One region of the Rhodococcus sp. PSi06 genome, then DNA from elsewhere that is predicted to be linked to it. Evidence: riboswitches for the same ligand, from Rfam matches in the RefSeq annotation. Region 1 holds a riboswitch; each other region holds the start of a gene.
The links. A riboswitch is a leader RNA that binds a small molecule or an ion and turns the genes downstream of it on or off. The one in region 1 is predicted to bind S-adenosylmethionine.

Region 1 (3,204 bases):
AAGGTTCCGCCATCCTCGGTGACGACCTGAGATTCGGTAGTGGGTTCGCTGCATGCAGTTGCAGTGAGCGCCAAGACCGCGAATGCGGACGCTACTACTGCGAACCGACGAGATGATCTGGACATGACTGTTCCTCGTTCGTGTGCTGGGGAAGGGAAGCGAGCTAGAGAACGTGAGCGAGGAACGACTTGGTGCGTTCCTCCCTGGGTGCATCGAGAAGCTGAGCAGGAGAGCCTTGTTCGACGATGACGCCGCCGTCCATGAAGACGACCGTGTCCGCTGTCTCACGGGCGAAACCCACCTCATGGGTGACGATCACCAATGTTGCACCCTCACGGGCGAGGCCGCGGATGACTTCCAGCACCTCGCCGACGAGCTCAGGATCGAGCGCCGAGGTGGGCTCGTCGAACAGAATGACTTTGGGGCGCAGAGCAAGTGCGCGCGCGATGGCGACTCGCTGCTGTTGCCCGCCGGACAGTCGACGGGGGTAGTCGTGCGCTTTCGTGCGAAGTCCGACTCGTTCGAGGAGGGCCAGCGCTTCGGGTTCGACGTCGGAGCGTTTGCGCTTCTGGGCAGAGATCGGGGCCTCGATGACGTTCTCGAGAACCGTGAGATGGGGAAACAGGTTGAAATTCTGAAACACGAAACCGATCTGGGATCGCTGCCGCAGAATCTCTCTGCTGCTGAGCTCGTGCAGTTTGTTGCCCTTGCGCCGATATCCCACCAGTTCACCGTCGACCCGAACGGTCCCCCGGTCCACCTTCTCCAGGTGGTTCAGAACCCGCAGCAAGGTGGATTTTCCGGATCCCGATGGTCCGAGTATCGCGGTGACCTCACCGGGACGGACAACGAGGTCCACACCTTCGAGCACGTCGAGACCGCCGTAGGACTTGTGCACGCCGCGTACCTCGACGGCAAACGCCGTGTCCGATCCGGGGGTGGTGGTATCGCGTGTGGTCATCGGGTAGCTCCTCGCGGGGCAAGGGTGATCTCGGCCAACTTCTTTCGCAATTTCTGGACAGGAGTGCGTTCGATGGTGCGCACTGCACCCTTGGCGTAGTGCCGCTCCACGTAGTACTGCACCACCGAAAGAACTGAGGTGAGGATGATGTACCAGACGGTGGCCACCATGAGCAGCGGTACCACCCGGCCGCTTCGGCCGTAGATGACCTGAACCTGGTAGAACAACTCGGCGATGGCCATGACGGAGACGATCGAGGTGCCCTTGAACAGGCTGATCACTTCGTTGGCCGCGTTGGGCAGAATGCCTCGCATGGCCTGCGGAAGAATGATCTTGAAGAACTCTCGCCTCTTCGGAATACCGAGCGCTGCAGCAGCTTCGAGTTGACCTTGGTCGACCGAGATGATGCCGGCACGGACGATCTCGGCCGAGTAGGCCGCTTGGTGCAATGCCAGACCGATGATGGCCGCCGTGGATCCGCTGATGACGTTGTTGACGTCGAACTCGAAGAAGCTGGGGCCGAATGGTATTCCCAAAGACAGAGTCCGGTACAGGTACGCGATGTTGAACCAGAACAGCAGCTGCACGATCAACGGGATCGAGCGGAAAGCCCAGATGTAGAACCAGGAAATGACTTGCAGTACAGGGTTGTCGGACAGACGCGCGACCGCCAAACCGATACCGATAGCGAAGCCGATCAGGGTGCCCCAGAACGTGAGCTGGATGGTGAGCCACAGGGCCGAGAGCACTGATTGTGCAGTGAAGTACTGAGCGAACGTGCCCCAGTCCCACCCGGGATTGGTGGCGAAACCGTGCAGGAACTGGGCGACCACTACGAGCGTGGCGATGCTGATCGCCCAGCGCCACGGGTGCAATGTCCTGGCCACGACGAGTTGCTCGTCGGCAAGTTCGTCCGTCGCGTCCACACTGGGACGAGAATCGAGTTGTGTCACCGGAACCGCCGGGTCGGATGGGCAGCGATCATCGCCGAATAGCCTTTCGTGGTTTTCGTGCTGTGGGTACGCGAATCGGTCAAGCGTGCGTACAGATACAGATGTTCATCGGCCGTGCCTCCATCGGTCCTGGCGGTAGCACCCACACGCCGTAGGGCGGGGTTGCTGCGACGTCATCGAGCCAAGGTCTCTCGGTCGCTCTGGATGGTGACAGGAATGTATAGAACCACAGATCGAAAAGTCAAGTGCGCGTCGGCATTCCAGTTGAAATCACGTTGATTTCAACCCTTGCCACCCGGCCGATCGGCCAGGTGTCAGCCGAAGGCACCCCGGTATCGGGCCGCCGGATGCGACGCGGGCAGAGTGTCGCGTCCGGTGAGTTTGCGTCGCACGGTGCCGTCTTCGTAGTCGCGTTGCGCAAGGCCCCGGCGCTGGAGAACAGGCGTCACCTGCTCGATGAACTCCACGTAACTACCCGGGATCGTCGAATTGATGACATTGATTCCGTCGACTCCGACCGAGCGCCACTGCTCGAGCCGATCTGCAATCGAGTCCGGCGTCCCCACCACACGGCCACTGCGGCTCCGCATTCGAGCCAGATCCCGAACGGTGGGCTCGCGATCGGGAATGGCTTCTCGGAGCCATTGCAACGTACTCAGCGACCCTTGCGCCTCGACCTCACCGATCGGTGTTTCGAGATCGTAGAAACCGAGGTCGATACCGATTCCACCTGCAGCGTGCGCGATGATCATGGACTCGTCGATGTATTCGTCCAGCTCAGCGGCCTTGCGTGCCGCTTCGGCCTCGGTACTCCCGATGACGAACGACAGGCCCTGAAAGAATTCGAGGTCCTCCGCGGCCCGACCGGCCTCGACCACCAGCCGCCGCGTGTCGGCAATCAGCGCCTGAGCGGCTTCGGGTGACGGGGATGCAATGAACTGCGCCTCGGCGTTACGCGCCGCGAAGCGTCGGCCCGTCGGAGACGATCCGGCCTGGAACAACAACGGGGTCCGCTGCGGAGACGGAGCCACGAGATGCGGGCCCTCGACGCGGTAGCGCGCACCGACATGATCGATCTTGTGTACCTTCGAGAAATCGCTGTGCCGTCCGGATGCTTTGTCCTGCAACAGAGCTCCGTCGTCCCACGACCCTTCCCAGAGCTTGTACACGACGTCGACGTATTCGTCGGCCCAGGCATAGCGATCCTCGTGCAGAGCCATCTCGCCGAAGCCGAAGTTGCGCCAAGCGTTGGGCGACATACTCGTCACGATGTTCCAGGCGATGCGGCCG
Region 2 (3,204 bases), on a different contig from region 1:
CGGCCTCCCTCGCGTGGTTGTCCGGAGAACTTGACATCGGAATCCCGCCGTTGATCGGCATCGTGGTAGCTATTGCACTCACGATGGTTCTGCATCGACGTGGCGCGGCGTCAGCGCACGGATCCCTGGCCGCTTAGGGTTGTCGACACTCCACCGCGAAGCCAGTGTCCATCGAAGAGAGGTAGCCGACGCCGATGATCATCACGGGATTGTTCTTCGCGGAGTACGCACGAGTCAGCGAGGACATGCTCGACATCCTCGGCGGTGTATGGGATACCTGCACCGTGCCGCGCGATACCCGCATGCTCGAATGCCGGCTGGTCGCGTTGCTACAGACCGGGCCCGACGACATCGGTAAGGACTTCCCTGCAACGCTCGAGGTGCTCGACGCGAAGGGCGAACACATCGTCAATCAGCGAGGCCTTCAGATCCCCGGCACCGGCTTCACCGGCGAGAATCGGTTCTGGTTCCTGCCGATGCAGATGGTGTTCCGCGACGAAGGACGGCACAACTTCATCCTCAGCGCCGGTGGAGCCACAGCAAGCGTCGGGCTTCGTATCGCGTTCGGTTAATCGAGCGGTAAGGGGCTTTCGGTCAGTTATTAGAGCGCCCGCAGCCGGGACAAGACGCCTCACTGCAGCCGACCCACTCAGCGGGACAACGCGTGCAGGGTCGCCTCTCCCGCCCGATATCCCGCCTCGAACAGCCATGGCCACTCGGAGAAATCCTCGGGTTCCACCACTACGGTCTCCACACCACCGTTTCCCCTCCGCTTGGGCATGTTCTCGGGATGCGCGGGAAACCGTTCTTTCAAATAGGCCGGCTCGAGGCTCTGCCGAAAGATCAGCCACGTCCGCGGCGTGAAGCCCACTGCCTCAGCACGTTTCGCGACGTCGATCCACGCCTCACTGTTCGCGTAACCACCCGCGAGCACCAGCCTCTGGGTCTCCAGCATCGGGAACACCCCGAACCATATCGGCGGATAGCTCAGCAGCGTCTGGCACCAGGCCCGACGACGCTCCGGCGGAATGGGTTCCCATTTGGCTTGTGCTATTTCGAGTCCGTCATCTGCAGACATTGTTCACCTCGTCCTGGAGGTGCGAACCTCCATCGACTTGCGCACCCGCGGTTGCGGGATGCGCCGGTTCTTCCCCTGGGGCACCCCTGTCGATGGAGACGGGGTTGCCGGACAGCCGGCCAGGTACCTACGGCTGTCGCTCTTGAACCTTCCTCGACAATAGCCGAGGGGTACACCTACGACAATCCTGTGGGTCAGCGGGGCACTTCGACGAACGCGCCTCTTGTTTGCCGATCGGTGCGGTGCCGCGGTGGGGACCGAATGAAACCCTGTGATGACCGGGCAACACTCCGGCCGAGGTTCTCGACGTACATCGGACATCCGTCATCATTGACGCGTGATCAAACAGGGAAGTTGTTTTGCTTTGCTCGGCATTGTGATCGCGGTGCTGGGTCACGCAGTGACGGGAACTTTGGGGTACTCGGCGTACGTCTCCGGCGAATCGTTCTATGGACCCGACACCACGTTGGGGCCGTGGGTACGACCCGTCGTCGCCGCGTCGACCGGCGCCTTGATCGGCATGTTCGCAGGGCTGGCGCTGCACCTGTGTGGCTACCGATTCATCGTCGAACCTTCTCGGCGCGTGGGGCTCGTCGTCGTTGCCGGTCTGGTCGGATTGACGCTGGGGATGACGCCCGTACTGATTCTGGTCGGCACGAGCTTCTCCGGTTCGAGTTCGGGCGTATCGCCCGACTACTTGCTCCCGATCTATGCAAGCACCGCAGTTTTCGCTTATGTACTCGGAGTCGCCTCGGTTCGATTGCTGCTCAGAGCAACTCACGATCCGTTGCCATCTCGGACGACCAAGGTTGTGGCTGCCTTTCTTCCGATTGGCGGTGTCCTCGCCACCCTCGCCGGCATGGGGATTGCCTGGATTCTCGGATTTTCCACGACGGCATCCACCTTTGTCGCCGTGATCGTGGCGGTGCTGTGCATACTCGCGGCAACCTTTGCACTCGCGCGAGCGTGGGCGTTGCGCACGACAGCGTAGAAACTCGAGAATTCGTCACGCGCGCGACCATCCCACCACCCTCGGTGTGAATGGCGAACACACCCTCAGCGCCGATTGGGCCACAGCGAGCGTCGCGCTTCGTATCGCATGCGGCTCACACAGGGCGACCAGAATGCGGACTCCGCAGCGCACCGCTTCCCGCGTAAACAACGCTGCACTTAACTACACTTAAGTGCATCAAAGTACATTAAGATGGTCGTTGCTGTATTTTTGCAAGGGAGGCGTTGATATGTCGTGGCCGCCACACGCCCGAACAACCAAGGATTGGCAGCCTCGGCATCGTCAAGGCTCGAAGGCAGACCGCACGCTCGATCGAATCGAGGTGTCGATCCCTCCTGAGATCAAAGACCTTGTCTTTTCGCCGTCCAACGAGACCGCTCAGGCGCAGGAAGCTGCGATCATCGCGGTGGCTCGTCTCGAAGCGGGATTCGGCGAGCATCTCGCGCCGCTCGCAGATTTCCTGCTCCGAAGCGAATCCGTGGCATCATCCAAAATCGAGAGTGTCGACGCCGGTTGGCATGCGTTCGGTCGCGCACTGGCCGGGGGCAAGGCGAGCGCCGATGCCAAATCTCAACTCGCTGCAATACACGCGCTGAGCACGATGGTCGACGCTGCGGGCCGTGGACCGATGTCGCTCGACACCTTCCTCGACGCACACCGACTTCTCATGGCTCCCGATTTCTACACTGCGAAAGACAGTGGCGCACTGCGTGATGTGCAGAATTGGATCGGTGGCAGCGACTACACACCCATAAATGCGCTGTACGTTCCACCGCCGCCGGATCTCGTCCCCGAACTGATGGACGACTTGCTGGTGTTCGCGAACCGCACGGACATGCCGATCATCGCTCAGGCCGCGATCGCTCACGCACAGTTCGAGTCCATCCACCCGTTCACCGACGGCAACGGCCGAATCGGACGTGCATTGATCAGCGCGGTATTCCGCCGGCGCGGCCTGACTCGTCGAATCACCGTTCCGTTGGCCTCGGCGATGCTCGCCGACACGACTCGGTACTTCTCCTTCTTGACGGGGTACCGCAGTGGACAGGCGGACAAGTTCGTCCACTATCTGGCGTCGGCCGCTGTGCACGCAAGCGAAGCGTCAGCGGAGTCG
Region 3 (3,204 bases), on a different contig from region 1:
GCTTCCCGCAGGTCGGAAGCCTGAATTCGGACAACGTCCGCGTCCGGTGCCACGGTCAGTTCGGACCAGATCGAATCGAATTCGACGGCGATGCGGGTGTGATTGTGCGACATGAGTGGTGTCCTGGTTCTAGAAGTCGGAGAACGCATTCGGTCGGAGCGGAGCCGAAATCGAACACGACCCGGACGCCGTGCGGCACAGATCCACATATCTGTTGCACCAGTGACGGTTGCCCTGCCACACGACACTCATGGTCATGAAGCCATGCTAACCGTCCGAGGGGGTGCACGGGGATCCAACCCCGGCCGCGCGGGGCCCACCCACCCCGGCCGCCCCGTCGACCAGGCCCGGGAATGGCCGAGGATCCGGCACGGGATTCCACCAGCCGGCGTCCTCTTCGTAATGCCAGTTCGGGCCCGACGCGACCAGGGCGGCCAGGGCGTCGACGAGTCGGTCGACATCGGCGGCGGAGCTGCCGAGGCCGATGCTGGCTCGTACCGCGCCGTCCGCGTGCCCGAGCCGGCTCAGCAGCGGATGCGCACAGAATTTTCCGTCTCGAACGCCGATTCCGTGCTCGGCGGACAGGTACGCAGCCACCTCGCCGGGGTCGCGTCCGGCCACGGTGAAGGTGACGATGCCGACGGTGTCGGGTGCGTCGGCCCACACCTGAAGTAATTCGACGCCGTCCAGTGCCGCCAGGCCGGTCCGCAACCGGGACGACAATTCGTGTTCGTGAGCCTGCAGCTCGGCGTCGTCGAATCCCGCGATGGCTTCGCAGGCCGCGGCCAGAGCGGCGACTCCCAGCACGTTGGGGGTGCCTGCCTCGTGCCGCTGCGGGGCCGGGGCCCAGTCGGTGTGCTCGATGCTCACCCTGCGCACCGCTCCGCCGCCGGCCAGGTGCGGCGTGCCGACGTCGAGCCAATCACGTTTTCCCACAAGCACTCCCGCTCCGAACGGTGCGTACAACTTGTGTCCGGAGAAGGCGAGGTAGTCCACGTCGAGGGCGGCGATGTCGATACGGCGATGCGGAACCAACTGAGCACCGTCCACCACGATCCGCGCGCCGTGCCGATGCGCCAGCGCGGCGAGCTGCTCGATCGGGAGGACTTCACCGGTGACATTGGATGCACCCGTGATCGCCAGCAGTGCAGCGGGTTTCGCGGCCAGCTCGGCATCCAGGCGGTCGATGGTCTCGGCCAGTGTGGACGCGGCCACCACCACCCGGCGATCGCGCCACGGCAGCAGATTCGCATGGTGCTCGATATCGAGTACCACTGTCTCGCCCGGCACACACGCAGCCAGCAGGTTCAGCGAGTCGGTGGTGTTGCGGGTGAACACCACCACCGAATCCAGTTGCGCACCAACGAAATCGGCGACGGTCACCCGAGCTTTCTCGTAAGCTGCCGTCGAGACGCGGGATGCGTAGCCGGCCCCTCGATGCACACTCGAGTAGAACGGCAGCAATTCCGCTATTCGATCGGTCACCGCGGACAGTGCCGGCGCGCTCGCCGCGTAGTCGAAGTTCGCGTACGCGGCGGTGCCGCCCTGCACCAGGGGAACCTGCAGATCCGTGCCCGAAACAGGGGCAAAAGGAGTGCAGGGACGGGAGAGTACAGATGTCATGACAGATCAAGCCCTCACGTTCGAGGGACCCGCAACCGAAGATTGTGTTGAACGAGTCCGCGCTTGCCGCACCGGATTTCCGGCTGCAGCCTGGTCGTCACCCGGAGCACCCCGCCGCGAAGGAGGGTTGCCGACCAGCAAGCCGGGGCTCGATGCTGGTACTCGTGACCGTGGAAAAGACAATGACAAACTCGCTGCAGTTTTGTCAAGCCGGGACTCGGCCACGAGCCGCAGTAGGATTTCCGCGGTGGGAACACGCGCTCGTTCACCTGCTGGCCAACAGAACGTGAGATAACCAACGACGCTGCTGCTCACCAGCACCACAGAGTCACTTGCCACCGCAGAGTTGCTTGCAAACGAATGAGAAGGACGCCCGGTTGTCTGTGCATCAAGAGAACGATCTGCCGGGTTCGAGCGCGGACACCGCGCCTGCACCGGCGGTGTTTCTTCGCTCGTCTCTCGCTCCGCCCGCCCGGACGCTCATCGACGTTCTCCGCGATACGGCCCATCGTTTTCCCGACGCCCCCGCCATCGACGACGGTGCCGTGTCGGTCAGCTATTCCGAATTGTTGGACGACATCGCCGAGGGCGCCCAGTGGCTCGCCGATGCCGGCGTCCGGCGCGGCGATCGCGTCGGCATCCGCATGCCGTCCGGTTCCTTCTCCCTCTACGTCGCCATTCTGTCGATCCTCGCGGCCGGTGCCGCGTACGTACCGGTCGACGCGGACGATCCCGAGGAGCGAGCCGAGCTGGTCTTCGGCGAGGCGAAGGTGACGGCCATCGTCACCGCAGGCGGTATCGCCGCCGGTACCGCCCCCAAGCAGGATGTCCCCCAGGATGCCGGGCGACCGCCCACTCCCGAGGACGACGCCTGGGTCATTTTCACCTCGGGTTCGACGGGCACTCCCAAGGGCGTCGCGGTCAGTCATCGCAACGCGGCTGCGTTCGTGGACGCCGAGGCGCGCATGTTCTTGCAGAAGGATCCGTTGGGCCCGGGCGACCGAGTGCTCGCCGGCCTGTCGGTGGCGTTCGACGCGTCGTGCGAGGAGATGTGGTTGGCGTGGCGGCACGGCGCTTGCCTGGTGCCGGCACCGCGTTCGCTGGTGCGGTCCGGCTTCGACCTCGGTCCCTGGCTGGTCTCCCGCGACATCAGTGTCGTCTCGACGGTGCCGACCCTGGCGTCGCTGTGGCCGGCGGTCGCACTCGAAGCGGTACGACTGCTCATCTTCGGCGGCGAAGCATGCCCCCCGGAGCTCGCCGAGCGGCTCGCCGTCGAGGGACGCGAGGTGTGGAACACCTACGGCCCCACCGAAGCGACGGTCGTGGCATGCGCGGCGATCATGGACGGGACGGGTCCGGTCCGCATCGGTCTGCCCCTCGATGGCTGGGACCTGGCGGTGGTCGACGCGTCGGGCACTCCGGTCCAGGTCGGTGAGGTCGGTGAACTCGTCATCGGTGGTGTCGGCCTGGCCCGGTACCTCGACCCGGCCAAGGACGCCGAGAAGTACGCTCCCATGCCCTCTCTCGGGTGGGACCGGGCGTATCGCAGCGGTGATCTGGTCAAGCTCGAGCTCGAGGGCC
Region 4 (3,204 bases), on a different contig from region 1:
AGATCATCAGGGCGAGCGGAACGAGTGCGCGAGCGAGGCCGGCGACATCGGTCAGCGTCGACGCGATGTAGGTGTACACCGCGAACATTCCACCGAATCCGACGATTCCGACGAACAGGGTCATCCACACCTGGCTTCGGCGCAGTGCACCGAGCTCGGTGATGGGGCTGGTGGTCGGCATGGCGTCGAGCCGGGGCATCCACACAGCCAGCGCCGCGACGGTGAGGGCACCGATGACCGCCACGAGAGCGAACGCACTGCGCCACCCCAGAGCCTGTCCGATCCAGGTTGCCACCGGTACGCCGACGACGTTGGCGACCGAGAGACCCATCATCACCATCGCGACGGCTTTGGCGCGTTTTCCTGGTTCGGCGAGGTGTGCGGCCACCAGTGCGGCCACTCCGAAGTACGCACCGTGCGGCAGGCCGGCGACGAATCGTGAGGCGACGAGCTCGTTGAAACTGGGTGCGAACACCGTGCCGAGGTTGCCCAGGGTGAAGGCCACCATCAGCACCAGCAACAACATCCGCCGGGGAACTCGGGCAGCCAGGGCAGCGATGGTGGGAGCGCCGACCACGACCCCGAGCGCATAGGCGGAGATCATGTGGCCCGCAGAAGGCTCGGAAATCCCCATCGTGGTGGCGATGTCCGGCAGCAAGCCCATCGACGCGAATTCCGTCGTGCCGATGCCGAAGCCGCCGATGGACAGAGCCAACATCGCGAGCTTGCGGCGGGTCGAGTGCGGTCGATGACTGACACTCAGGCCACTCGACACCTTGCCGCGCACAGCGCTGACTCGGGAAAGAGCGGAATCGGTGACAGTCACAGCGGTACTACCTTCGTTTCGATCGGGAACGTGAACGGCGAGATCGGCGGCGTACAGAATCGATTCAGCACAGCGCATCCCAGTAGGGGAACAGCCGACTCGACCATTGTCTTCCCTCTACCCTCCAGTTTTCGAGCCGAAGAGCGGTGATTGTCCTCACCCGAGCAACTGCCGGGGCCCTTCTCGGCCGCCGGGCCAAGCCCTTGTTCCTGTGGCGCGTCCGTACCCGCTAAGATTTCCGCCAGGTCATGAGTGCCAGCATCGAGCCCCGGCTTGCTGGCCGGCAACCCTCCAGCCGCGGTGGGGTGCCCCGGGTGAACGACCGGGCCGATCCTGCATGCAAGTGCCGAATCGACAAGCGCGGGTCCGCAAGAAGCGGACCCACTGAATCTTCGGCCTCCAGGGGCCGAGGCCTGTCAGGAGGTTTTCTCATGTGTTGCTGTACCGATACGCCCCGTAGCGCTCGACCCCTCGAGCATCATTCGACATTCGATTTCTCTCGTACCGACTTGTTTCGGACGAACTCGTTTCAGAAAACGGAGTATCAGCAGCCATGACAGATTCGAACCCCGACATCGTCGACGCCACCGGAGCACCGACCGAGGATCCGTTCACCGATCCCTCTGCCAATTGGAGTTTCGAGACCAAGCAGATCCACTCGGGTCAGACGCCGGACGGCGCAACCAACGCGCGCGCACTGCCGATCTACCAGACCACCTCGTACACGTTCGACAACACCGATCACGCGGCCGCATTGTTCGGACTCGCCGAGCCGGGCAACATCTACACCCGCATCATCAACCCCACCCAGGACGTTGTGGAGCAGCGCATCGCCGCTCTCGAAGGTGGCGTCGCAGCATTGTTGGTCGCGTCGGGTCAGGCAGCCGAGACCTTTGCCATTCTCAACCTTGCGGAGGCGGGCGACCACATCGTCTCGAGCCCGCGTCTGTACGGCGGCACCTACAACCTCTTCCACTACACCCTCCCCAAGCTGGGGATCACCGTCTCGTTCGTCGACGATCCCGATGATCTCGAGCAGTGGCGGGCCGCGATCACGCCGTCGACCAAGGCGTTCTACGGCGAATCGATCTCCAACCCGAAGAACGACATTCTCGATATCCCGGGAATCTCCGCGGTAGCCCACGAGAACGGCATCCCGTTGATCGTGGACAACACGGTGGCGACGCCGTACCTGCTGCAGCCGTTGAAGCACGGGGCAGACATCGTCGTGCACTCGGCGACCAAGTACCTGGGTGGACACGGCACGGCGATCGCCGGCGTGATCGTCGACGGTGGCACCTTCGACTGGACTCAGGGCCGTCACCCCAACTTCACGACCGCCGACCCGAGTTACCACGGTGTGGTGTTCGCCGATCTCGGCGCTCCCGCATTCGCGCTCAAGGCACGCGTACAGCTGCTGCGCGACATCGGCGCAGCTGTCTCTCCGTTCAACGCCTTCCTCATCAGCCAAGGAATCGAGACGTTGAGCCTGCGCATCGAGCGGCACGTGGCCAACGCACAGAAGGTGGCGGAGTTCCTGGCCGGCCGCGACGACGTCGTCTCCATCAACTACGCCGGACTCGAGTCGTCGCCGTGGTACCAGCGAGGCCAGGAATTGCTACCCAAGGGACAGGGCGCAATCGTCGCGTTCGAGCTGAAGGGTGGCGTGGACGCGGGCAAGAAGTTCGTCAACGCGCTCACACTGCACAGCCACGTCGCTAACATCGGTGATGTGCGCTCACTCGTCATCCACCCCGCATCCACCACCCATTCCCAGCTGACTCCCGAGGAGCAGTCGGCATCGGGTGTGACGCCGGGTCTGGTTCGTCTGGCCGTGGGAATCGAAGGAATCGACGACATCATCGCCGATCTCGAAGCCGGCTTCAGCGCGGCGGCATCTTGAGCAACAGCTGCGACACAGGCGTTCGTCCGGAGGCGGTTCTTCCGTCTCCGGACGGGCGGCTGGGCACCATCGACATCGGCGGTCTCGACCTCGAGAACGGTGCTCACATCCCCCAGGTGACCGTCGCCGTGCAGCGGTGGGGGGAGCTCGCCACCGACCGCAGCAATGTCGTGCTCGTCGAACATGCCCTGACCGGAGACTCGCACGTGTCCGGCCCGCCGGACGCGGATCATGCGCTGCCCGGTTGGTGGAACGGAATGGTCGGACCCGGGTGTCCCATCGACACCGACGAGTGGTGCGTGGTTGCGACCAACGTGCTCGGTGGATGCGGCGGCACCACCGGGCCGAGCAGCATCTCGCCCGACGGCACACCGTATGGATCGACGTTCCCCGACATCTCGATCCGCGACCAGGTCGCGGCGGAGGCAGCTGTCGCCGACGCCCTCGGCATCGACCGCTTCGCCGCCGTGGTCGG

Region 2: it holds a riboswitch for S-adenosylmethionine, as region 1 does, so the genes downstream of both, ACFI9K_RS23060 (mandelate racemase/muconate lactonizing protein) here and ACFI9K_RS18995 (amino acid ABC transporter permease) in region 1, are expected to answer to the same signal.
Region 3: it holds a riboswitch for S-adenosylmethionine, as region 1 does, so the genes downstream of both, ACFI9K_RS07470 (aminotransferase class V-fold PLP-dependent enzyme) here and ACFI9K_RS18995 (amino acid ABC transporter permease) in region 1, are expected to answer to the same signal.
Region 4: it holds a riboswitch for S-adenosylmethionine, as region 1 does, so the genes downstream of both, ACFI9K_RS05310 (bifunctional o-acetylhomoserine/o-acetylserine sulfhydrylase) here and ACFI9K_RS18995 (amino acid ABC transporter permease) in region 1, are expected to answer to the same signal.

The regions. Positions count from the first base shown of each region.
Region 1 is NZ_JBHNYO010000014.1:182,029-185,232, forward strand. Features, by position in the region: gene ACFI9K_RS18985 (transporter substrate-binding domain-containing protein) at 1-125, opposite strand, end outside; gene ACFI9K_RS18990 (amino acid ABC transporter ATP-binding protein) at 164-961, opposite strand; gene ACFI9K_RS18995 (amino acid ABC transporter permease) at 958-1,887, opposite strand; SAM riboswitch class I at 2,032-2,125, opposite strand; gene ACFI9K_RS19000 (LLM class flavin-dependent oxidoreductase) at 2,229-3,204, opposite strand, start outside.
Region 2 is NZ_JBHNYO010000021.1:23,076-26,279, reverse strand. Features, by position in the region: gene codB (cytosine permease) at 1-137, shown strand, start outside; gene ACFI9K_RS23065 (DUF6941 family protein) at 195-572, shown strand; gene ACFI9K_RS23060 (mandelate racemase/muconate lactonizing protein) at 650-1,078, opposite strand; SAM riboswitch class IV at 1,107-1,226, opposite strand; gene ACFI9K_RS23055 (hypothetical protein) at 1,416-2,069, shown strand; gene ACFI9K_RS23050 (Fic family protein) at 2,320-3,204, shown strand, end outside.
Region 3 is NZ_JBHNYO010000004.1:189,347-192,550, reverse strand. Features, by position in the region: gene ACFI9K_RS07475 (hypothetical protein) at 1-113, opposite strand, end outside; gene ACFI9K_RS07470 (aminotransferase class V-fold PLP-dependent enzyme) at 268-1,623, opposite strand; SAM riboswitch class IV at 1,678-1,793, opposite strand; gene ACFI9K_RS07465 (Pls/PosA family non-ribosomal peptide synthetase) at 2,007-3,204, shown strand, end outside.
Region 4 is NZ_JBHNYO010000003.1:125,826-129,029, reverse strand. Features, by position in the region: gene ACFI9K_RS05315 (MFS transporter) at 1-718, opposite strand, end outside; SAM riboswitch class IV at 1,071-1,193, shown strand; gene ACFI9K_RS05310 (bifunctional o-acetylhomoserine/o-acetylserine sulfhydrylase) at 1,380-2,729, shown strand; gene metX (homoserine O-acetyltransferase MetX) at 2,726-3,204, shown strand, end outside.